Regions from separate parts of the Rhodopseudomonas sp. P1 genome, predicted to be linked through region 1. Evidence: riboswitches for the same ligand, from Rfam matches in the RefSeq annotation. Region 1 holds a riboswitch; each other region holds the start of a gene.
The links. Region 1 has a riboswitch for cobalamin ahead of LRC39_RS05270 (cysteine-rich small domain-containing protein). Riboswitches for the same ligand answer to the same signal wherever they lie in the genome.

Region 1 (5,897 bases):
TCCCCGATCGCCATCACGCCGGGAGCACGCTCGCCGCCTTCATAGACCGGCGTGTAGATATAGGGCACGCGACCTCGGATGGCGTTCCGCAGTGCTACCCGCACTGCACTGATGTGCGAGCCCATCACGATATCGACGTCGTCGTAGTCGACCGCCAGAGCGACCCGCCGAGCGACGTCCTCGATCGGACCGCCGGCATCGCTGAACACCAGTTCGACCTCGCGGCCCAGGATGCCGCCGCGCTTGTTGATTTCCGCAGCCGCGAGCAGCGCCGCATTGGTCGAGGCCGGCCCCCACAGCCCAGGCGAGCCCTGGAAGGTGACGAAATTCGCAACGCGAAGCTTGTTGCGTGCGCGGCGCGAGGCCGCGCCGCCGCCGTCTCCCGGCCCTTCCACCCAACGCGCATCGGTAAGCGCGCCGCGCTCGAGAAAACCGAGCGGCGGCACTCCATAGGCGCCACTATGTCCGAGATCGACAGCCGAAAGCACGCCCTCTCCTGCCTGGTGCGGGTGATCCCCGCCGAAGTCCCCTCCCCGGGTTCGACGATCGATGCTATTCGAAAATATTGAATCTTCAAGGATTGCTGTGCATATAGATGCAGCAAACTGCGCATCCGATTCACTCAGACGGAACGATAAAGTCTCATCGTGGCCAAATCGCCGACCCGCAATCCGCCGATCACCGAGCACCTCGCCTATCTGCTGGCGCAGGCCAATCGGGAGATCAACCGCCAGCTCGAAGCACGGCTACGCAGCGAAGGGGTGCCGGTCGAGCAATGGCGCATCCTCAAGGTGCTGTCCGACGGCAAGGGCCATTCGATGGGCGAACTCGCCGAGGCGGTGCTGCTCAATCATCCGACCCTGACCAAGATGATCGACCGAATGGTTTCGGATTCGCTGGTGTATCGCGTCCAGGATCCGGAGGATCGCCGCAAGGTGCTGATGTACACCTCCGACCGCGGCAAAGCTCTGACCCAGCGTCTCAATACGTTGGCGCTGAGCCAAGAGGCGCATATCGCCGAAAACTACGGCGACAAGGCCACTGCCGAGCTGAAGCGGCTGCTTGAAAGCCTGATCGACAGCGCCACCTGAGCGCCCTCCATCGTCGCGGATGCTGCGGCTGCGAACAGCGCAGCCGCCTGCAGCGACACGCCGCAAGATACGGCGGTCGCAACGTCTATCCTGCACCGCCGAACTGGCTTAGATCAGCGGGCGATGCGCCGTGCCAAGCGGCCGCCCATTCGAGTGAGGAAACATGGAATACCGATCACCCTGGATGACCGAAGAGCTGGACACGTTCCGCGACCAGTTTCGCAAATTCCTCGCCAAGGACCTCGCACCCCATGGCGACAAGTGGCGCAAGCAGAAGATGGTCGATCGCTCGGCCTGGCTGAAGCTCGGCGAGATGGGGGCGCTGCTGCCCAGCGTTCCGGAAGAGTATGGCGGGCTCGGCGCCAGCTTCGCCTACGATGCCGCGGTCTATGAGGACATGGAGAAGATCGTCCCCGACGCGCTGTCCGGCGTCACCGTGTCGAGCGGCATCGTGGCGCACTACATCCTCAACTACGGCTCGGAAGAGCAGAAGCGGCGTTGGCTGCCCGGCATGGCGCGCGGCGAGTTGATCGGCGCAATCGCGATGACCGAGCCCGGCACCGGCTCGGACCTTCAGAGCGTGCGCACCACCGCCAAGCTCGATGGCGACGACTATGTCATCAACGGCCAGAAGACCTTCATCACCAACGGCCAGAACTGCGACCTGATCATCGTGGTTGCCCGCACCGGCGGCGCAGGCGCCAAGGGGCTATCGCTGATCGTACTGGAGACCAAGGACAACCCCGGCTTCAAGCGCGGCCGCAACCTCGACAAGATCGGCCTGCACGCCTCCGACACCTCCGAACTGTTCTTCGAGAATGCCCGCACGCCGAAGCAGAACCTGCTCGGCGGCGAAGAGGGCAAGGGCTTCGTGCAGCTGATGCAGCAGCTGCCGCAGGAGCGGCTGATCATCGCGATCGGCGCGGTGGCGGCAATGGAACGCGCGGTCGCTCTGACCTCGGACTACACCAAGGAACGCAAAGCCTTCGGCCAGCCGATCATCGAATTCCAGAACACCGCCTTCGCGCTCGCCGAGCGCAAGACCGAAGCCTTCATCGCGCGGGTGTTCGTTGATTACTGCCTGGTGCAGCTGATCGCCGGCAATCTCGACGCCGTCACCGCCTCGATGGCGAAATGGTGGACGACGCAGAAGCAGGTCGAGACCGTGGACGAGTGCCTGCAACTGCACGGCGGCTACGGCTACATGCAGGAGTATCCGATCGGCCGGATGTTCATCGACTCGCGGATCCAGAAGATCTACGGCGGCACCAACGAGGTGATGAAGCTGCTGATCGCTCGCTCGCTCTAACGCGAACAATGCAGGCGCCTCCGCTACTGCTGCAATTCAGCGGTGCGGAGGCGCCGGCAGTGTTCAGTCGCCGCTTTCCGAGACTTCGCGCTTGAGACGGCGCGGATCCTGGGGCTGGCTATCCCATGGCACCGGCCGCTCCAGCCAGCGCTGGATAAAATTCCAAGAGCGCCGATAGCCGTTGTGCGGCAGGGTGCAGTCCGAACAATCCTTGCGCGTCAGCCCATTGCGATCGACGAAGGTCTTGTAGGGGCCGGGGCACTGATAGGCGCTCAGCGGGCAGTAACAGAACAGGCAGTTGAATTCCCGCTCGACGCCGCGATGGCACGGCAGAAACGGGCAGGCCTCGTTGGTGAAGCCCTTAAAGGCTTCGTTGGTCGTTGTGTCTTTCGGCTCCATGACCGTTCCCTCGCGCCGCAGCAATGGGCCGCCAGCTCGATCGCAGCGGCGCTGTGGCTGATTCTGATTGAAGGGGGATGAGTGCTAGGCGATGCCAAGCGTCGCGTGACGCTGCTCCTGCGCCGCGCGCGGCTTTGCCTGCTAAGAGAATTCGGTCATCGCTGCTCCGCTCTCGACCCGCCGTCGATCGGTTAGATGCTTCCGTCTTCGGCCGGTCTCCTGGCTCACGGATGTCGTCTGGATCGCCTTCCCGACGCCGATGGCGTCAGTGGCATATGATCCGGACAGATCCGCTTACAGTTGCGGGGGCAGCTACGGATTTGGCGAAAAACACCGCACCGTATTCCCAGTTTCACCTCGCACGCGAGGCACCGAAGACGTCAAAACCAGAGCACGGGGCTGCAGCCTGTGCAAGCAAAAAGGCTTCGTTCTAAACGGCCAGCCTAACCGACTACGCGATTGACCCAGACGATCCGCCAACCGGACGAGCCCAGCCGGTCGATCTGCGTCAGCGACAGCGGATCGATCACAAAGCTCAGCGCAGCCTCGGGGGATGTCTTAAGGGCAATCGCCAGCACGGCGCGAATGGTGCCGGAGTGTACCACCAGCACGACGTCACCACCGGGCAGCCGCGCCAGACCGCGCCGCACCCGTTCGATCTGATCGACGAAGCTCTCGCCGCCCGGCGGCGCCAAGCGCGCCGCATCCTGCCAGAATGCATCGTAGGTAGGGCCGAGTTCGCGCGACAGATCGTCGTGACGGCGCCCGGTCCAGCTGCCAAAATCCTGCTCGCGGAAATCGGGGTCGAGCATCGCATCGAAGCGGAGTGCTGCGGCGGTCTCGCGCGTGCGCCGGCTGGGGCTTGCGACCACCGTCGCATCGTGCGGCAGTTGCTCGCAGAGCGCAGCGAGCACCGCAGTGTCGCCGAGATCGACCGGCGCGTCGGGAGCGTGAATCACGCCCTTTGGCCCATCCACCGGCGCATGCCGCACCAGCCACAGCCGGCTGAAGTCGCTCATCGGTCATCCTCGCGCAGTCATGATCCGTCCGACAGAGCACGTCGGAGCCATGCCTCGCAAGCGACGACGACCGCTACCGCCCGGCGTCCAAAAAAATAGCAACCTCTGCCGCCTCTCGGAGTTGAAGCCCCCAAGTTCCATCAACCCTATCAGATGATCTAACTTGAAAGGCGGACCATGAAGGATGTCCATCGCGTGCTGATCGACAAACTGCGCGAGCATTCCCGTCTGTCGGCCGATGACCTCACCGCGATCCGCAATTTGAGTTTTACGCTGCGGGAGCTCGAGAGCAGCGAGGATCTGATCCGCCAAGGCGAAACGCCGAAGGGCGCCGCGCTCGTCGTCGAAGGCATGGTCGGACGGTATCATTTGCAGCGAAACGGCCGCCGCCAATTCCTGTCGTTTCACATGGTCGGTGACCTGCCGGATGCGCAGGGGGTTTTTTTGGAGCGGATGGATCATTCGCTGTGTGCGATTGGGCACGCGGTGACGGCGATCATCCCGCATCGGGAGATCCTGCGGATGTTCGAAGCCCGGCCCGGGCTCGGCTTTGCGATCTGGCGCGAAACCCTTGTGGACGCGGCGATTTTCCGCGAAGCGATCACCAACAATTCGGCCCGGACGATGAAGGCGCGGATGGCGCACCTGTTCTGCGAATTGTTCTACCGCGCCGAGGTCTCGAAGCTGACCGACGGTAACTCGATGCAGCTCCCGATCAGCCTCGCCCAGCTCGGCGACACGCTGGGCATGGCGATCGCGACCGTCAACCGCACCATCTCGTCGCTGCGGGCGTCGAAGACGATGGACTTCCGCTATGGGGTGCTGACGATCCGCAACTGGCAGGGGCTCGCCAAGATCGGCGAATTCGATCCCGGCTACCTGCACCTGAAGCGCGCACCGGCGCGCTGAGGCGCTCCGGCGAAGCTACGCGGCAGCGTCGTCCGGCTCGGGATAGACGCCGCGCAGCACCACGTCGAAGTGCTCCTTCACCGCATCATTGCAGCGGCAGGCCCGCGACCGCAGCTTATCGGCATCGTCAACGATCAGGGCGCCGCGCCGCGTCGTGAGAATGCCCTCCTGGCGAAATGCCTGCAGCACGCGGCTGGTGTAGCTGCGGCCGACGCCCATCATCGCGGCGAGCTGTTCATGGGTGAGCGGCACCATGCTGTCGCCGGTGCGGTCCATCGCCGCCGCGATCCACTTCGCGGTGCGCTGCTCGATCGAATGGATCGCGTTGCACGCGGTCGATTGAAACATCTGCGCCATCAGACAGTCGGCGTAGCGCGCGAAAAAGGCCTTGAAGCTCGGCGACCGATCCTTGGCGGCCTGAATGTTGAGGATCGGCATGCGGACGAACGGGCCCTCGAACTTGACAACGATCAGACAATACGCCGGCAGGAAACCGGAGCTGACGATGCCGCCGACCGCGCCTTCGCGCCCGACCAGCACCGTCTCGACGCCGCGGCCGTCGCCGTCGGTCACCTCATAGGAGACGAGGCTCGGCCCGCACGGGAAGAACGCGCTGCCAACGTGATCGCCGGGGCGATACAACAGATCGCCGGCGGCCCGGGTCTCGCACCTCAGATGCGGACGCACGAGCTCGAAATCGCTTGGGCTCAGTGCTCGCAACAAGTTGTTGTTGGGCCGCTCAGAAGAGGCGATCACGGCTGTTCCTCTGTCTACTAGTGAACGGAACAAATAATGCGCTGCGGCTACATTGGTTCCAGCGTCCAAGCGAGGCACGTTGCGAGTGTCTCCAGCCTTAGCCCGGTGGACGGCTTGTCAGCTCGCCCCTCCCCACACCGTAAGGCACCCATTGGCTGTAGGCGCAACGATCCTATCGACGACTGCTTCTGCTCATCGCTCAAATGAGATCAGGCGTGTAGCACCGTGCGCCGCGACGACGCGGAGGTCACGCCATGCCGCATAAGGTCGACCTCACCTCCTGCGATCGCGAGCCGATCCACATCCCCGGCAGCATTCAGCCGCGGGGCTGCCTGCTGGCGTGCGACTCGCAAGCCGTGCGGATCACGCGCATCTCGGAGAACGCCGGCACGATCCTGGGCCGCGAGACGCCGC
Region 2 (5,897 bases), 700 kb from region 1:
GGAGCAGCGTGGCTGCGGCGGCGATGATCGTTTCCTCCGGCAGCTGTTTTGCCGTGCTGTCTTCAGGATCGGCGGCAGTCTGGCGTCCGTCACGGTGTCCCAGCAGCATTAGCGGCGTGCCGCCGATCCAGGCGAAGCGGGCTTCGACGACGCCCGGAAGAAGCGTGGAGGGAAGCTTGGCAGCGATCGTCGGAGCATCGTGGCCGGCATAGCGCTGCAGCATGTCGCGGCTCTCGCCGCGGCGGGCGAAGGCCTCGCCCGGATTCATCGACAGCCAGCCCGAGGCCATCCAGGTCAGCACGACCACGCCGCCGATCAGCCCGGTGATGTGGTGCCACGCCATCCAGCCGCGATACGGCGTGATCCGGCCCGATGCGTAGCGCCGCCGCAGGCCGGCGCGGAGCAGTCCGATCCAGACGCCGCTCGCCGCGACCGCCATCAAGATGCCAGAGACCCACAGCACCACCTGCCGCCATAGCGGCCCGTCCTGGCGCAGCACTGTGAAGTAGATCCAGTGCGGGATCGCGCCGAACCAATTCCAGATCCGCTCTTGCCGTGTCGTATCGAGCACGATCTCGCCGCCGCGGGACGCAACATAGAGCTCTGTCCCGGCGGCGTCGCCGAGCCCGATCAGGTACAGCGGCCTGAACGGATCGTAGCGCGACGTCACGCTCCATTGGTCGCGATCGACCGCCTCGATCAGCCGCGGCGCGACTGCGGCCGGATGGTGCCGCGCGATCCCCAGCGCCTGATCGGCGCTGACTTGATCGATCTTGCGGCCGTCGACCGCCGAGACGGTGGTGCGCCGGCCGCTCCAGTCGAGCAGACGGTACACCGGCTCGGTATCGAGCATCACCAGCCGCAGGTCGCGCGGATAGTGCGTCACGCCGGCCACCTGCATCGCCTGATCGGGCGGCAGCAAGACGCGCTGCCAGGCGAGGTCGGGCAACGCCGCCCAGCGTTCTTCTTTGTCGAAATGCGGAAACGCGACGTACATCATCACCACGCCGGAGATGAACCACATCGCGAACAGCAGACACCCTGCGATGCCGAGCCAGCGGTGGCCGAGATACAGCCACCGCTTCGCGCGCCTGACGACGCTGGACATCGCTCTAGAACTTCACGTTGTAGGAGAGTTCCGCGGTGCGCGGCATGCCGAGGATCCACTGCGACGTGCCGCCGGAAGTCGCATAGACGGTGTCGAACAGATTATAGACCCGCAGTGCCAGCGTCTGCCGGGCGTCCGGCTTCCACATCAGCCCGGCATTGACGACGTTATAGGCCGGCCGCACCAGCGTATTGGCGTCGTCGGCCCAGGTGTCGCCGACGAGCTGGATGCCGGCATTGGCCGACCAGCCCGGCGCGAACGCCCAGGTCGCCCAGATGTTGCTGACGATCTGCGGCACGTTGTTGGGGACGTTGCCGGCGTAGTTCACCGCCCGGCCGCCGACCACCTGGGTGAAGTCGTCGTATTTGGCCCGCAGCCAGGCGAAGTTGGCGTCGAGCCGGATGGTTTCGGTGACCTTGAGGCCGGCCGAGGCTTCGATGCCGCGCGACGATTGCTGGCCGATCTGCAGCGGATTGGTGTTGGCGGGGTTCTGAGGATCGCGCGCCAGCAGGTTGTTCTTGACGATGTGATACGCCGCCAGGGTCCATTCGGCGCGACCGCCGGCGAGCTGCTGCTTGATGCCGACTTCGACCTGCTTGCCGGTCGACAGCGAGAAGTCGCGGTTCACGCCCGTCATGGTGATCAGGTTGGTGACCGGATCGACCGCGGTCGAATACTGGCCGTAGATCGAGAGGTTCTCGATCGGATTGTACACCGCCCCGACCCGCCAGCTCGGCGCCGAGTAGGTCTTCTCGAAGCTGTTCGAAGGCGAGAGGAAATCGGTGCGCTGCACCGTCGGATTGTCAGAGCGGATGCCGCCGATCAGCGAAAGCTGGTCGGTCAGGCTGAGCCGGTTCTCGGCGAACACGCCATATTGCGTCGTCAGCGTATGGAAGCTCGGCCGTGTCGGGCTCACCGGCAGGAAAGTGCCCGGATCGAAATTGTACGTGGGCACCGAGGAAGTGCCGGCGTAAGGCGAGTTGTTGGTATGGGTGAAGGCGATGCGGTTGACGTCGAAGCCGGCGACGAATTCGTTGGCGAGGCCGAAGACATGGCCCTTGAAGGTGGTGTCGAAGCGGTTGCCGATCTGCTCCTGGTCGTGAAAGATCTCGATATAGGAGCTGCGGTTGATATTTCCGGTGGTCGGGCTGAACGCGTAGCTCTCGACGTCCTTCCAGTGCCGGTGCGTGCTGAGATAGTAGGTGACGTTCTTCACCGAGACGCCTTCGGCAACGTCCCACTCGGTCTTGAGCTGGGTCCAGTTGTCGCGATAGCGGATCGAGGCATCGCCGACATTGTAGTTCTGGAAGCGCAGCGACTCGTCGAGCCGGCCGTTCACCAAAGGCGTGCCGAAATAGCGCGACGGGCTGCGGTCGGCGTAGTCTTCGCTCAGCGTAAAGGCGAGATTGTCGGCGGCCTGTACCCGGACCGAACCGGACACCGCGACGTTCGATGTCTTGTCACGGTCGACCCAGCCGTCCGACATGTTGCCGATCGCCGCCAGCCGATAGCTGACATTGGGATTGATCGGGCCGCCGGAGTCGACCGCGAGACGCCGGGTCAGGTTGGTGTCTAGCGAGATCTCGGCTTCGTTGCGCGCCACATCGAGCGGCTTCTTGGAGATCACGTTGATGGCGCCGCCGATCGCGCCTTCGCCATACATCACCGAGGCCGGGCCGCGCAGCACTTCGATGCTCTGCGCCGTCCAGGTGTCGAACGGGAACGTCATGGTGCCGGAGCCGACATACAGCCGGGTGCCGTCGTAGAGCGACATCACCGTGCCGTTGCCGGTGAAGCCGCGGGTGGTGAAGGCGAGGCCGCCATTTCCCGGGCGCGGGCTCGCGGTGAAGCCCGTGGCGTTCTGCGTCACAGCGTCGATGACGTTGTGCTGACCGCGCTCGGCGATGGTTTCGGCGCGAATCACTTCGACGCTGGCCGGTGTCTGCAGCGGCGTCAGGCCGAGGCGGCTGCCGGTCGAGGACGGGGTGCCGAGGTTGAAGGTCGGGGCGGTCGCCGCGGTCGTCGTCGGCTGAGTGGGCGCGGGGGCGGGCGTCGCGACCGGACGTGCGGCGGCGCGGCGCTGGCGCGACGATCCGGCATTGGCCGTCGCGCGCGGCTTGGCGGCACGTACGGTCTGGCCCTCGACCACGATCGGGTCGAGACCGCGCGGATTGGCCGAGGCGGTTTGCGCAAGGCCGTCGACCGGCCAGAGGAGAGGGACGAGGGCGACAGAGGACAGCAGGCGACGATTGCGCCCGAGAGGCAGAACGGCGGGAGTCATTTTCTTGGCTCGCGGCTAACGTGGCACGTCACCGCGAAACAGGTCTGCCGCAGCCTTCTTGTGGGCTCCGGTTCGACTCGCACCAGGACACCCCGCCCGATGTGCTCGCGTGTGACCACGACTGACGGCAGGTCTCCTGGCTCGCGGGTCGTTGCCGTTCACCGCCTTCCCAGGACGAAAGCCCAGTGGCGTGTGGCGAATGGCTCGCCGCTTACAGTTGCGGGGGCAGCCGCGGAATAGAGCCCGAAGACCCGCACCGCGTTCCCTATTGATCCCTTTCGGGAACCGTCGCTGGGCACGGTATTGGACATACGGCAGCGGTGTCAACGAACCGAACGGAAAAAATCCAGTCAGTCCAAGGGGCAGCGGCTGCACTATGAAATTACCTATCTCGGCGACGATGGATGTGACGTTATAACATTACATAGATGGGTCAAGCGCTCTGAGCAACAAAGCCTGGCCTTAGGCAGCAAACTTACTAAGCCGCTGCCGTTGCGGTCCAAAGGCGCGAACATGCTGGCAGGGGCGATCTGACGTGACCGAGACCATAAAGCGGTCCCGAACCGAGACATTTGAGCAAACCGTCAACGGGCTACTTACGAAGCGCGCGGACCGTTCAACGAAGCCCAGCGCATCAGGGAACGCCTAGCCGAGATCAAGAACGACGTAGGCGCGATTGACTTGGTTCTCGGGACGCTGGGCTATACGGGCGACCTGGACGCCGTCCCTTTTGACCGTGCAGGATTTTGAAAAGACCCACCGCGCGCCGATTGCGAACATTCTAACGGCAATGAAAGCGGCTCTGGAAAAAGGCTGGCGTCTCATTTGTTGAGAGTGAAACACTCCAAGGCATATCGGCGTCCAAGTGGACATAACCGGTTGAATCTGATATTAGAAATGGTGGACCGGTTGGGGATTGGACCCAAGCGTCGCGGGTGGAAATCCAGCTAGCGGCACCAGCCCCGGCCCTCCGCAGAAGCTGCCGACCATGCGCCAACATGATCGACAGCCTCTTTGGTGATCTGGCAGCTTTATGTTGTCATGTACCACCTACCTTTCGACCCGCCCGTCAGCGGGTGCCACACTTGGTTAGAGAGACCACCGGGGCCTTTGTGGCCCCGGATTTCTTTGCATCCGGCAATATCACCCGAAGATCCCCACAGCGGTTGCGGATTGGTTATCGCCGGTTCGGCCGCTGTCCATATTCTTGACGGTTTTTGGAACGCCAACTGAATTGGCGATTTGCCGCCATTTTCTCCGATACTCTGCGTGCCTCCAAGGAAGCCCAGTCGACTCGCTCACAATCAGCGGACCGTTCTTGAGCCAAGGAGGAGTCTTGCCAATCTCTTCCATTACTCTTGGGCACTTCTTGAGATCGACAACGATTGCTCTTTCCTCGCTGAATCGGCCTCCACTTAGCATCCTTTGAAGTATCATGTTTTCATCGATGTCTGACCATCGGAGACCGCGCATCCACTTTTCGTCGCCTTTCGCGATTTCGGAGGGGGGCCCGGTTCACTCAACGGCACCCATTCGCCGATAACATCCATTTGCCGGAGACCTGGGACTTCGAACTGAAAGGCTTGGGCAAGCGCAATGGAATGAAGCCCCCAGCTATGGGCCTGCCTTCTTATGCTGTCCACATGCTCAACCGTCAGCAACCCAACACGCGGCGTTGAACTTGACCTAGGGAAACGCATGTTCCCCAAGATAGAACTTAGCCTAGTGCAGGCGTCATCATTCAGAATCGTAGAGCCGAAGGTCATTAACAATCGGAGTTTGCCAACAACCGCGTGGCCCATAGCCAACTTGCCGTTTGCCGCCCAACTGTCGTCGTACTGACGCTGCACGCGAGCGGCACTCCAATCTCGGACCAGTTCCGCGCCGATCTCGCTGCGCAGGCGATTAAGGGTGAAGTCGTAGTTATTGCGAACGTTATGCTTCAACTGATTGTACGGGGACCGTTCGTCGCTTCGGTACCGGTCAATCAGTCCGCCGAACGTGCCGTCATACTGGTTGGAGGTGGCAGTACGCTCCCGTTTGGGCGGGGGAGCGGTCGTCTCCTGGGTAGGCGGCTCTGACGATCCGTCAGTTGGGGTCAGCCGATAGCCGTAGTCGGCAGCGAGCTTTTCCAGCTCGGCCAGCTTTGCCATCTTGACTTCAAGCGCTCGCGCCGCCTCGATACGTTGAGCGGCTTCGTCCATCAGACGAACCCTCTCACGTTCAAGCTGCTCGCGTATGCTGGCCTTGCTGGTCTCCACGATTGGTCCCGACATTGGGTAGTCGTTGACCGGAACCGAGCATCTCGCTAAAATTAAGCTTCCTACGCTCGGTCCTAGCTGGTGCTCGATTCCGCCTTCGCTACGGCGAGCCGGATTGCTCTACCGCCGAAGATCGCTTCAAACGGCCACCCTCTGGGTGGCTGTTTGTCGTTTTGGAGCATGCCCGATTCCCTTTCTTTCTTCAAGACTGAAAATCCTCGGTTGAGACAGTTGTGAATCGTCGCTC
Region 3 (5,897 bases), 1.2 Mb from region 1:
CTTGTCGAGTAGCCCACCATAGACGCCGACGATCGACACTGTGCCGAAGTTTCGGCAGCAATGGATCGCTTGACGCAACACGTGCGGCCGGTCGGTGCCCATGAAGGTGGCCATCTTCACGCGGTCGACCATCGAGTCGAAGCTCGCCATTGCGGCGGCTTCGGTGCCGACAGCGTCGATGCACGCATCGGCACCGCGGCCGTTGGTGAGATCCTGGATCTTGTCGTAGACGTCGTCGTCCATGAAATTGATCACGATCGCGCCGGATTGCCGCGCCATCTCCATGCGCTCCGGTACCGTGTCGATCGCGATCACGCGTTCGGCGCCGAGCAGGAAGGCGCTCTTGATTGCCATCTGGCCGACCGGGCCGCAGCCCCACACCGCGACGGTTTCGCCGCCTTTGAGATCGCAGAAGTCCGCTGCCATGAAACCGGTCGGGAAGATATCGGACAGGAACAGGACCTGCTCGTCGGTCAGTCCATCGGGCACTTTGATCGGACCGACGTCGGCATACGGCACCCGCAGATACTCGGCCTGACCACCGGCATAGCCGCCGAGCATATGCGAGTAGCCGAACAGGCCAGCGGGCGAATGGCCCCACATCTTCTCAGCCGCCTTGGCGTTGGGATTCGATCGCTCGCAGCCTGAATAGAAGCCGCGCTGGCAGAAGAAGCATTCGCCGCAGGAGATGGTGAATGGGACCACCACCCGATCGCCGACCTTGAGCTTGGTATTCTCGGAACCGACCTCGACGACTTCACCCATGGTCTCGTGGCCGAGCACGTCACCGCTTTGCATCGACGGCATGATTCCGTCCATCAGGTGCAGGTCCGAACCGCAGATCGCGCAGGCCGTCACTTTGATGATCGCATCGCGGCCGTGTTCGATTTTCGGATCCGGCACGCTCTCGCAGCGGATGTCGTTCTTGCCGTGCCAGGTCAGAGCTTTCATCTGCAGGTCCTCGTCGTTTGATGGCGAGGGGAAAAGCCGAACAGGGTCGGTTGTTCCTGTTGCTCGGCTGGAACGCCGCGACCTGAAGACGTGACTGGTTAGTTAGGAACGGCGTCTCCGAAGCTCCGTTGGCCTCTGCGCAACTCAGCAATCAGAACAATGACAGGAGCGACGATGATGGTGCGGAAGACGACGACAGTGATGGCCGTGCTCGCAGTGCTGGCGCTTGGCGCAAGCCAAGTGATGGCGCAAGGCGGTGGTGGCGGCGGTGGGGCCGGCGGCGGCGCGGGTGGTGGTGCCGGGGCCGGCGGTGCCGGCGCAGGAGCCGGTGGAGCAGGCGCGGGTGCCGGTGGCGCGGCTGGCGGCGGCGCGGGCGGTGGCGGCCCGTCGAACTCCGATCGTGGTGGTCAGGGCTCGGGCAGCGCCCACGGCGCGACCAATTCGACGACGCCGAGCTCGGACGGCCAGTCGGGCGCAACCACGCCGATGCGAAAGTAAGCGAACCGGCGGCGAGAAGCCGTGAAGTTCAAGCCGGGTGGTGCCTGACTGCACCTCCCGGCTTTTTGCTTGCCAGCAAGACTGCGGAAGATGGTCGTCTTGCCGGGGGCTGGGCGACGTGCTTAACCCAGACGTGTACCGGTGCCTCTCGCTGAGAGAGGTGAAACGGGAATGCGGTGCGGGGCGATGCCCCAATGCCGCAGCTGCCCTCGCAACTGTGGGCGGATCGGAGCGTCCTTGAATGCCACTGGCCGAACCGGCCGGGAAGGCGGACGCGACGGATATCCGCGAGCCAGGAGACCGGCCGGTGCATGGTGTGCAACTCGTTCGGCGATGGGCCGGCGGAGGATGTCGTCTTGAACAGAACAATTGCGCCGCATTGCGGCGTCCGGCCGCCCGTCGCGTTGCGTGACCGGCGTGCGCCTCGCTGGCGTTCCCGCTTGTTGCTGATGGTCGCCGCGGTTGGTTTGCTGGCCTCGCCGGCGTTCGCCGCCTCCAAGCGGATCGCCTCGATCAACATGTGCACCGATCAGTTGCTGATCGCCCTGGCTGATGCCGACCAGATCGCTGGCCTCGGACCGTATGCGCGTGATCCGAGGCTGTCGTGGCTCGCCAAGGAGGCTGAGCGATTTCCGAGGCTGTCCGGTGAAGCTGAGGATCTGTTGATGCTCGCACCCGACGTGGTGCTGGCCGGCCGCTACGGCAAGCGTGCCACGCGCGAGCTGCTGCGCGCGCAGAACATTCCGGTCGAAGAGTTCGACGTGCCGCGGACGATCGACGAGGTGAAACTGCAGATCCGGCGGGTTGGCGCGCTGGTCGGCCATCCTGAACGCTCGGACGCGATGATCGCGTCGGTCGATCAGGCCGCGGAGCGGGCACGGCGCACCGCCTCGCGGTGGCAGGGCCGGGTGCTGGCGCTATCGCGGCGCGGCTGGGTGACCGGCGGCGATAGTCTGCTCAGCTCGCTGCTGCAGACCGCTGGCCTGTCGAATGCGGCGTCCGACCTTGGTTTCGCCTATGGCGGCTTCGCCTCGCTTGAAGCGATCGTCGCATCGCGGCCGGACCTTTTACTCGTATCCGAAGAGCAGCCGGTGGCTGAAGATCAGGGCAAGGCTCTGCTGCTGCATCCCGCGATCCAGCAGGCCTATCCGGCGAGCCGACGGATCGTTGTTCCCGATCAGCTCACGGTCTGCGGCGGCGCGATGCTGCCGGTTGCGCTCGATCGACTATCCGACGCGATCGTGCAGATCAGCCAGAGACGAGGCGTTGCGGCTGCCGCGCCGCGGTAGAGAACGCGTCGTCGTCGCCGGTCGCGTGCTGGCGATCAGCTCTCCTCCAGCGCTGCGCCGTACAAAATCATGCAGGGGCCGGACGGCCGATCGGCGGTGAGGCGGGCGGCGATCTCGCTGACGCTGCCCCGCTGCACGTTGGTCGCATCGGAGCCGAGGCTTTCGACCATCACGGCCGGCGTCGTAGCGCTCAGGCCGCGGGCGATCAGTTGGGCCGCGAGGGCCGGGAAGGTGGCCTTGCCCATATAGACGCAGGTCGTTGCGGTCGCATCCGCCAGCGCTGCGAGGTCGAGATCGCGCGGCAGGCGCCCGTCGACATCATGGCCGGTGACGAACTGGACCCGGCGCGCGACGCCGCGCTTGGTCAGCGATGCACCGATCGCAGCTGCTGCGGCGGTCGCCGTGGTGATGCCGGGTACGATCTCGACCGCGATGCCGGCCTCGCGCGCGGCGCGCAGCTCTTCGTCGGCGCGGGCAAACAGCGTCGGATCGCCGGCCTTCAGCCGCACCACGTGCTTGCCGCGGAGCGCGTAGTTGATTGCGAGGCGGCTGACTTCGTCCTGGCGCGGCGAGGGATGGCCGGCGCGCTTGCCGACCGCGACCATCTCGGCATTGGGATCGAGATAGGCCATGAAGTCTTCGCCGGCGAGGTCGTCATACAGCACGACGTCGGCGGCCTGCAGCCGCTTGATCGCCCGCAGCGTCAGCAGGTCGGCATCGCCCGGGCCGGCGCCGACCAGCGTGATGCGGCCGTTGGCGGCGGCGCTTTCGATTGACTTGGACATCAGGCGATCGCCTCCTCGGCGACATCGATCAGATGGAAGAAGGTGCCAGTGACGTGTCCGCGGCGGCTGCCGGTCTCATCGGTGAGCTGTCCGGCGGGATCGCGGATCTCGGCGAGCGGCTCGTCCGCCACGGTGACGACGCGCGCGTAGTGATATTCGTGGCCGCGCAGCACGCTGCCTGCGGCGTGGCCGGCGGCTGCGGCCTGCAAGGTCGCGAGCCGGTAGCCGAGATGCAGCTTGCGATTGGCGAAGTCGGTTTCGAGGCCGAGCAGTCCGGCCATCGCGTGGCGCGTGCCGTCGGCATCGATCAGGCCTGTACCGAGCGTCATGTAGCCGCCGCACTCGCCATGGACCGGGCGAGTCTCCGCGAACGCGCGGAGCGCTGTCTTGAATCGCGTCGCTGCCGCGAGGCGTCCTGCGTGTAGCTCGGGATAGCCGCCCGGCAGCCACCCGGCGTCGCAGGACGGATCTGGGCCTTCGTCGCTCAACGGCGAGAACGGCACGATCTCGGCGCCGGCCGCGCGCCAGCCTGCGGTGAGGTGCGGGTAGATGAAGGAGAACGCGTCGTCGTGCGCCAGCGCGATGCGCTGACCCGGCGGCGTCAGCGGCCGGATCGTCGATGCGATCGGACGCGCCGGCTGCGCAGCGCGGATCAGCGCGTCGAGGTCGATACCGCGCATGGCGCTGTCGGCGAGTTGCTGCAAGCGGGTGTCAAGCTTCGCGGTCTCGCGCGCCTGCACCAGGCCGAGATGACGGTTCTTCAGCGTGAGATCGCGTTGCCGCTCGAAACTCCCGAGTACTGGAATGTCGTGCGCGTCGAAGCCATCGCGGACAAGTGCTTCATGACGCGGGCTGGCGACGTTGTTGAGGATAACGCCGGCGATGCGCACATCGCTGCGATAGCGGGCAAACCCGAGCGCCAGCGCGGCGGCCGACTGCGCCTGACCGGCGACGTCGATCACCAGCACCACCGGCCAGCCGGTGAACGCAGCGATATCGGCGGTTGCGCCGTTGCCCCACGCGCCGACCGCGCTGCCGCCGTCGAACAGCCCCATCACGCCTTCGGCGAGGCAGAGATCGGCGCCCGCCGCAGCATCAAGGAGGGACGTGATGCGGTCTCGTCCGAACGACCACGAGTCCAGATTGTAGCAGGGCCGACCGGCGGCGATCTCGTGGAACGCCGGATCGATGTAATCGGGCCCGCATTTATAGGGCTGCACGGTGAGGCCGCGGCGGCGCAGTGCTGCATGCAGCGCCAGCGTCACCGTGGTCTTGCCGCTATTGGTCGACGGCGCCGCGATGATCAGCCCTGGCGGACGGCCGTTCGTCGCGGTTGTTACGACGTCATCAGTCGCGGTCACGGCCGTCCTCCGCCGAGCGGCGATAGCGGCGATCGTAGTCGGGGGCGTACAGCGAGCTCTCGCGGAAATCGGTGGCTGCGAGCGATGGCCCGATCAGGATCAATGCGGTGCGGTCGATGCCTTCGGCGGCGACCTGCGCGGCGATCGAACTGAGCGTGCCGCGGATCACCTGCTGCTCCGGCCAGCTCGCGCGCACCACGACCGCGACCGGGCCGTCGTCGCCATAATGCGGGCGCAGCCGCTCGACGACGTCAGGAAGGACGTGGATCGACAGATGGATCGCCAGCGTCGCGCCGGTGGCGGCGAAGGCTTCCAGAGTCTCGCGCGGCGGCATTGCCGAGGCGCGGCCGGAGGTACGCGTCAGCACCACGGTCTGGGCGACTTCCGGCAAGGTGAGTTCGCGGCCGAGCACGGCGGCGGCCGCCGCGAACGACGGCACCCCGGGCGTGACGGTGTAGGGGATGCCGTGCTGCTCCAGGCGGCGGATTTGTTCGCCCATCGCGCTCCACACCGACAGGTCGCCGGAATGCAGCCGGGCGACGTCGTGGCCAGCTTCGGCAGCGGCGACGAACTCCGCGGTGATGGCGTCGAGGTCGAGCGGGGCGGTGTCGACGACGCGCGCGTCCTTCGGGCACAGCGCGACGATCTCGCGCGGGACTAATGAGCCGGCATAGAGACACACCGGGCAGCGCATCACCAGGTCGCGGCCGCGCACGGTGATCAGGTCGGGCGCACCCGGGCCGGCGCCGATGAAGTGGACGGTCATGGCAGCGGCTCCTCGATCGCCACCGCGGCCGTCGCGAGGCGATCGTGTGAGATCAAACGGGACACGATCAGCCGCGCGGTCGGTCCGGCGGCAGCCAGCGCCGCGGCCTCGCAAACGCTGCCGACGCCGCGGTGATGCGCGACCACGGCAGACGACGTCGTGATACGTTCTGCAGCTTGTTCGAGCGCCGCCGTCTCGATCGGCAAGATGGGGAGAGCGGTGGTGGTTGCGGCCTTGCGCAGGCTGC
Region 4 (5,897 bases), 360 kb from region 1:
CCGAACACCTGCCGCACCCACAGATAGAACGCCACATAGTGATGCGGCGGCGGCAGCTCGGGATCGTGGAAGCTGGACTTCGGATCGATTGCATAGCCACGGGCCGGCTGCACCCCGACCAGGATGTTGCCGAAGCGATGCAGGCCGAGCCGGAAGGCCCCATCGGCCACATGCGGATCCTGCTCCGGCGCGCCCCACCGCGCGATCACCGTATCGCGCACCGCCTGCGGCAGCTCCGCGAGCGCCGCCGCGTAGTCCGCCACCGGCCAGCTCACGCCGCCTTCCCGATCGGATCGGCTCTGCAGTTCGTTGGTCGGGCCGCGCTGCAGCTGCTCCATCAGTGCCGCTGTGTCGGCCGGCAGCTCGCGGGTGAGATAGCCTTCCGTCCGCAGCGTGAACAGCAGGTCGTGCAGCGATTGTGGGGTGTCGAGACCGACGCCGTTGCCGAGCCGGCCGTCGCGATTCGGATAGTTGGCAAGCACGATGGCGACGCGGCGTTGGTCGCGCGGCTGATGCCGCAGCCGCACCCAGGCCTGCGCCAGATCCGCCACCGCGTCGATCCGGTCCTGCAGCGGCTGATACACGGTCGGGGCGAATTCGGCGTCGCCGCCGCGCTGCTTGAAAGCCACAGCTCCGGCGAAGACACGGCCGTCGACCTCCGGCAGCACGACATGCATGGCGAGGTCGCGCGGATTGAGACCACGGCCGGATTGCTCCCAATGCTCGCGCGTCACCCCGGCCTGCGCCACCTGCAGGATCGGGCAATCCGCCGACGCCAGCACACCGGAGTCGTCCGTGGCGGTGGCGGTCGCAAACGCGGTGGCGTTGATGATGACGTCGGGCGGCGTCGCGGCAAGCACGCTGCGCAGGAACGCGATCGAGCGCGCATCCTTCAAGCTGGTCACGAAGATGCAGGTTGGATCGAAATCACGCGCGGCCAGGGCGTCACGCAGCGCCGCGATCGCCGCGGTATCGCCGCTCGCCGCCAGCGCCCGATAGAAGATTACCAGCGCGCGGCGGCACTGCGATGGCGGCGGCTCGGCCGGCCAGAACCCTGCGGCCGGCATCGGCCGCGGCGGCGGCGGGCAGTCGTCGCGCAGGATCATCCAGGCGGCATAGCGCAGCGCCAAGCGGATGTTCTCGGCGCCGCCCTCGCTGCAATAGCGCCACAGCGCGTGAGCATCGTCGAGATCGGCGGTGCTACGCGCAGCCAGCTCCGCATTCCACTCCATCTCGCCCGGAATGCAGACGAACTGCGCGCCGCGCGCCAGCGCATCGCGCCGCAGGCTGTCGACGCCGTGCGGCCAGTAGGCCTCGCCACCGAGCATCCGCAGGATGACGAGCTTTGCTTTCGCCAGCGTGCGCTCGACATAAAGATCGACCGAGGCCGGATGGCCGAGCGCCAGAAAATTGGTGAGCTGGAGCGTCGGATAGTCGTCCGGCATTCCGGCCCGCGCAGCACCGAACGCCGCCAGATCGCTGTCGGCCGCCGACAGCACCACAATATCGGCCGTCGCCTGCCCGAGATCGCGCGCAACGTCGCCGTCGTCGATGCTGACGCTGGTGTCGAGCTTCAGGTGCATCTGGAGCACCGTTGCTGTGCGACCGCCCTCTCTACGTCATTGCGAGCGAAGCGAAGCAATCCAGACTCGGGGCCGCTGCCCCTGGATTGCTTCGTCGCTTCGCTCCTCGCAATGACGGGGAGAGGCATATGAACTACCCCGCCAGCGCGCGCCGCGCGGCGTCGGCGTCAAAGCCTTTGAGGCCGATCACCACCAGATGGTCGGGACGCTCGGCATCGGGGCGGGCGAAGGCGAGATCGATGCGCGAGCCGACCGCCTGCACCACGACCGGGGCCGGCTTGCCGGCGACACGGGCATGGCCCTTGACGCGCAGCACGCCCTCGAGCCCCAGCGCATCGCCGACCCGCGCCTTCATGGCATCCAGCGTCTCCGCCGGCTGCGGGGTGATCACCAGCGAGTCGAAATCGTCGTGATCGTGCTCCTCGCCTTCGGCGTGATGGCCGGCGCGGGATGCAAGATCATTCTCGGCTTCGGCATCGAGCCCAATCAGCACCGACGGCGCCAGCGTGCCATGCGAGCGGACGATGCGGACGTTCGGCCGCACCCGGCTCGCCAGCTTAGCTTCGAGCGCGGCAAGCTGGTCGGGCGCGACCAGATCGCTCTTCGACAGTACCACCAGATCGGCGCAGGCGAGCTGATCTTCGAACACTTCCTCGATCGGATCGTCATGCGTGGCGTCACGCTGCGCCTTCACCGCGTCATCGTCGAGCGGCACCCGGCCTTCACTCAGCGCCAGCGCGTCGACCACCGTGACGACGCCGTCGGCGGTGGCACGGGTCTTCACCGCCGGCCAGGCGAACGCCTTCAGCAGCGGTTGCGGCAGTGCGAGCCCGGAGGTTTCGATCACGATCGCGTCGAGCGGCGTGTCGCGGTTCAACAACTTTTCCATCGTCGGGATGAAGTCGTCAGCGACCGTGCAGCAGATGCAGCCGTTGGTGAGTTCGACGATGTCGCCCGGCGCGCACACCGACGCGCCGCAATCCTCGACCAGCGAGCCGTCGAAACCGGCATCGCCGAATTCATTGACGATCACCGCGATGCGGCGGCCGCTCGACTGATTGAGCAGCGCGCGCAGCAGCGTGGTCTTGCCGGCGCCGAGAAAACCGGTGAGCACCGTGACGGGAACGCGGGCGGTCATGAACTACTCTCCTGTTTGGCGTTTCAGCCACAGCGGCAGGCCGGCGGCGATGAAGGCGACGTTGGGCACGGCGGCGGCGATGGTCTGATTGAGGCGGCCTTGCGCGTCGCGGAAGGCGCGGCCGAGCGGCGTCTCCGGCACCAGGCCGAGGCCGACTTCGTTGGAGACGAGCACGATCGGACCGGCGGCGACGCCGAGATAACGCGCCAGTCGCCTTGCTTCGACCTCGGGATCGCGGCCGGCTTCCATCAGGTTGAACAGCCACAGCGTCAGGCAATCGACCAGCACGGCGCGGCCGCGGCCGGCGTGCTGGGTCAGCGCATCGACCAAGCCGAGCGGCTCCTCGATCGTGGTCCAGCCGTCGCCGCGGCGGGCGCGATGGTGGGCAATGCGATCGGACATCTCGTCGTCGCTGGCGGTGGCGGTCGCGAGATAGATCCTAGCCAAGCCGCTCTCGGCGACCAGCCGTTCGCCGAACACCGATTTGCCGGAGCGCGCGCCGCCCAGCACCAGGGTGGAGATCAGCGCGCTCATGCCGGCGCCCGCCCATCGTCGGGAGACCATTGCGGCGGCGGCAGGCGGACGACGGTGCCCTTGCGCAGGACTTCCGGGCGCTGCCGCCACGGCACCAGACCGTAGTGACTGTCCTGATAGGAGGCCACGAACGCCGCCACAGCGTCAGCGCCGCCGGCGCCATCGAGATCGCCGAACACGAAGGTGTAGCCGCCTTCGCTCGACACCGCGACGGTGGCGGCACGCTTGCATGCGGACAGGCACTGCACGGCGCGCACCTGCACCGCGCCGGCGCCGGCCAGCGCGGCGCGGACGGCTTCCAGCATCGGCGCACCGACGGCGACGCCGTCGATCGTCTTGCAGGTGGTGCAGACGCTGACCATCACCGGCGCGCCAGGCAGCATGCGCGGCGGATCGGCGCTCACATCGGCAGGGGGCTCGGAATCCATCGGGCTCGAATCATCGGGTCAGCTATCGAGCTTTGTCGGAACGCGCGGGAGAGGCCTTTGCCGTCCGCACTGCTTCCGTCCGGTGCACCCCGCCCCGACGACCCTTCAAAGCACAATACGCGATGGCAGGTCTCCTGGCTCGCGAGTCGCCGCCATTCGCCGCCTTCCCAGGAATTCCCAGTGGCCTCGGCGATGGCTCGTCGCTTACAGTTGCGGGGGCAGCTCCGGGATCGAGACGCACCGCGTCTCCCACCGGCTTCCCTTTTCACCTTCCTTGCGGAAGGACCATCGTCGGGCACGCTAGCTGCGACGCTGTTGCGGGTCAACAACGCGAAGGTGGTGTTGACCGGGCTTGCGCGTTTGCCTCAGTTGCGCGCCTTGCCGAACCAAAGGACCATCCGATGCCGACCGAAACCCTCGTCACCTGGCAGCCGCCGTCGATCACCCCGGTCGACCCGTCGCTGAAAGCAACCTTGCGGGCGCGGGTGGACGGCAAGGCCAAGCCGCTCGGCTCGCTCGGGCGGATCGAAGACCTCGCCATCGAACTGGCCTTGATGCGGCATCCGCAGCCGCCGCGCGCCGACAATGCGGTGCTGATGGTGTTCGCCGGGGACCATGGCCTGACCGAAGAAGGCGTGTCGCAATATCCGTCCGCCGTGACGGTAGCGATGGTGATGACCTATTTGGCCGGCAAGGCCACCGCCAACGCATTCGCAGCCGCCAACCATGTCGACGTCCGGGTGATCGACGCCGGCGTCGCCGCCGATCTGCCGAAGCATCCCGATCTGATCGACGCCAAGGTGCGGATGGGAACCGCCAACGCGGCGCGTCAGCCGGCGATGAGCGTCGCGGAGACGTGCCAGGCACTCGATCGCGGCGCCGAACTGGCACGCGCCGAGATCGCCGCGGGCGCGGACGTGATCGCGCTGGGTGAGATGGGGATCGGCAACACGGCTTCGTCGTCGCTGCTGCTGCACCGCCTCGGCCCGGCGCCGCTCGACCAGAGCATCGGGATCGGCGCCGGCCAGGATGCCGACGGCATGGCCAAGAAGAAGGCGGCGATCGAAAAGGCGGCGATGCGCAGCCCCGCCACCGCACCGCTGGAGGTGCTGGCCGAATTCGGCGGACTGGAGATTGCCATGATGGCCGGCGCGGTGCTGGGCGCCGCATCGCAGCGCCGGCCGGTAATCGTCGATGGCTTCATCGCCACGGCCGCGGCGCTGGTCGCGGTGCGGCTGGCGCCGGAAGCCCGCGATTATTGCGTATTCGCCCATCGCTCGGCCGAGCGCGGCCACGACCTCGCGCTGCAGGCAATGGACGCCGCGCCGCTGCTCGATCTGCGGCTGCGGCTCGGCGAAGGCACCGGCGCGATCCTTGCCGTGCCGCTGGTGCGCGCGGCCTCGCGGCTGCTCACCGACGTCGCCGATCTCGCCGACGTGCTGGCGGGCAAGCTGTGAGTACGGTGCTGAACAAGATGGCGGCGATGACCGATCCGGCCGAGATCGCAGCCGCCAACGCCAACCCGCCGGTGTTCGACGAAGCGTTTCGGGAGAAGTTCGCCGAGCTGATCGCGTGGCGGCGCGACGTCCGCCGCTTCAGGACCGATCCGGTTGCGCCGGAGCTGATCGATCAGCTCCTCGACCTCGCCCAGCTCGCCCCGTCGGTCGGCAACAGCCAGCCGTGGCGCTGGATCAGCGTCGACTCGGCCGAGACGCGGGCGCGGATCCGCGCCAACTTCCTGCGCTGCAATGAGGTGGCGGCGAGCGCGTATCAGGGCGACCGTGCGGCGCTGTACGCCAAACTCAAACTCGAAGGCATCGACGTCGCGCCGCGGCAGTTCGCGCTGTTCTGCGACCGCGAGACGGCGCAGGGTCTCGGTGTCGGGCGCCAGACCATGCCCGAAGCGCTCGATTACTCCGTCGTGGCGATGATCGAGACGTTCTGGCTCGCCGCGCGGACGCTCGGCCTCGGAGTCGGCTGGGTATCGATCCTTGATCCAGAGGCGATCACCACCGAGCTCGACGTGCCGGCGACCTGGAAGTTCATCGCCTATCTGTGCGTCGGCTGGCCGGTGGAACACCACGTCGACCCGGAACTGGTGCGCCATCACTGGCAGGACCGCACCACCGCAGGCCGCATTGTGCTGTCGCGCTGAGTTCCATCGGTGCGCGGGCGCACTGAGTGCCCGCGCTGTTTGTTGATCGTTAAGGCAAG

Region 2: it holds a riboswitch for cobalamin, as region 1 does, so the genes downstream of both, LRC39_RS02075 (TonB-dependent receptor) here and LRC39_RS05270 (cysteine-rich small domain-containing protein) in region 1, are expected to answer to the same signal.
Region 3: it holds a riboswitch for cobalamin, as region 1 does, so the genes downstream of both, LRC39_RS10735 (ABC transporter substrate-binding protein) here and LRC39_RS05270 (cysteine-rich small domain-containing protein) in region 1, are expected to answer to the same signal.
Region 4: it holds a riboswitch for cobalamin, as region 1 does, so the genes downstream of both, LRC39_RS03670 (DUF1636 domain-containing protein) here and LRC39_RS05270 (cysteine-rich small domain-containing protein) in region 1, are expected to answer to the same signal.

What each region holds. Positions count from the first base shown of each region.
Region 1 is NZ_CP088006.1:1,129,031-1,134,927, reverse strand. Features, by position in the region: gene LRC39_RS05285 (substrate-binding domain-containing protein) at 1-488, opposite strand, end outside; gene LRC39_RS05280 (MarR family winged helix-turn-helix transcriptional regulator) at 648-1,091, shown strand; gene LRC39_RS05275 (acyl-CoA dehydrogenase family protein) at 1,255-2,400, shown strand; gene LRC39_RS05270 (cysteine-rich small domain-containing protein) at 2,464-2,799, opposite strand; cobalamin riboswitch at 2,992-3,190, opposite strand; gene LRC39_RS05265 (histidine phosphatase family protein) at 3,243-3,818, opposite strand; gene LRC39_RS05260 (Crp/Fnr family transcriptional regulator) at 3,996-4,727, shown strand; gene LRC39_RS05255 (Crp/Fnr family transcriptional regulator) at 4,743-5,483, opposite strand; gene LRC39_RS05250 (HWE histidine kinase domain-containing protein) at 5,738-5,897, shown strand, end outside.
Region 2 is NZ_CP088006.1:432,134-438,030, forward strand. Features, by position in the region: gene LRC39_RS02070 (PepSY domain-containing protein) at 1-1,108, opposite strand, end outside; gene LRC39_RS02075 (TonB-dependent receptor) at 1,113-3,389, opposite strand; cobalamin riboswitch at 3,499-3,694, opposite strand; gene LRC39_RS02080 (hypothetical protein) at 4,823-5,650, opposite strand.
Region 3 is NZ_CP088006.1:2,310,427-2,316,323, forward strand. Features, by position in the region: gene LRC39_RS10725 (zinc-dependent alcohol dehydrogenase) at 1-951, opposite strand, end outside; gene LRC39_RS10730 (hypothetical protein) at 1,126-1,449, shown strand; cobalamin riboswitch at 1,572-1,772, shown strand; gene LRC39_RS10735 (ABC transporter substrate-binding protein) at 1,899-2,738, shown strand; gene cobA (uroporphyrinogen-III C-methyltransferase) at 2,774-3,523, opposite strand; gene LRC39_RS10745 (cobyrinate a,c-diamide synthase) at 3,523-4,884, opposite strand; gene cobM (precorrin-4 C(11)-methyltransferase) at 4,871-5,650, opposite strand; gene LRC39_RS10755 (cobalamin biosynthesis protein) at 5,647-5,897, opposite strand, start outside.
Region 4 is NZ_CP088006.1:772,351-778,247, reverse strand. Features, by position in the region: gene cobN (cobaltochelatase subunit CobN) at 1-1,583, opposite strand, end outside; gene cobW (cobalamin biosynthesis protein CobW) at 1,717-2,721, opposite strand; gene cobU (bifunctional adenosylcobinamide kinase/adenosylcobinamide-phosphate guanylyltransferase) at 2,725-3,255, opposite strand; gene LRC39_RS03670 (DUF1636 domain-containing protein) at 3,252-3,683, opposite strand; cobalamin riboswitch at 3,791-3,988, opposite strand; gene cobT (nicotinate-nucleotide--dimethylbenzimidazole phosphoribosyltransferase) at 4,085-5,140, shown strand; gene bluB (5,6-dimethylbenzimidazole synthase) at 5,167-5,838, shown strand.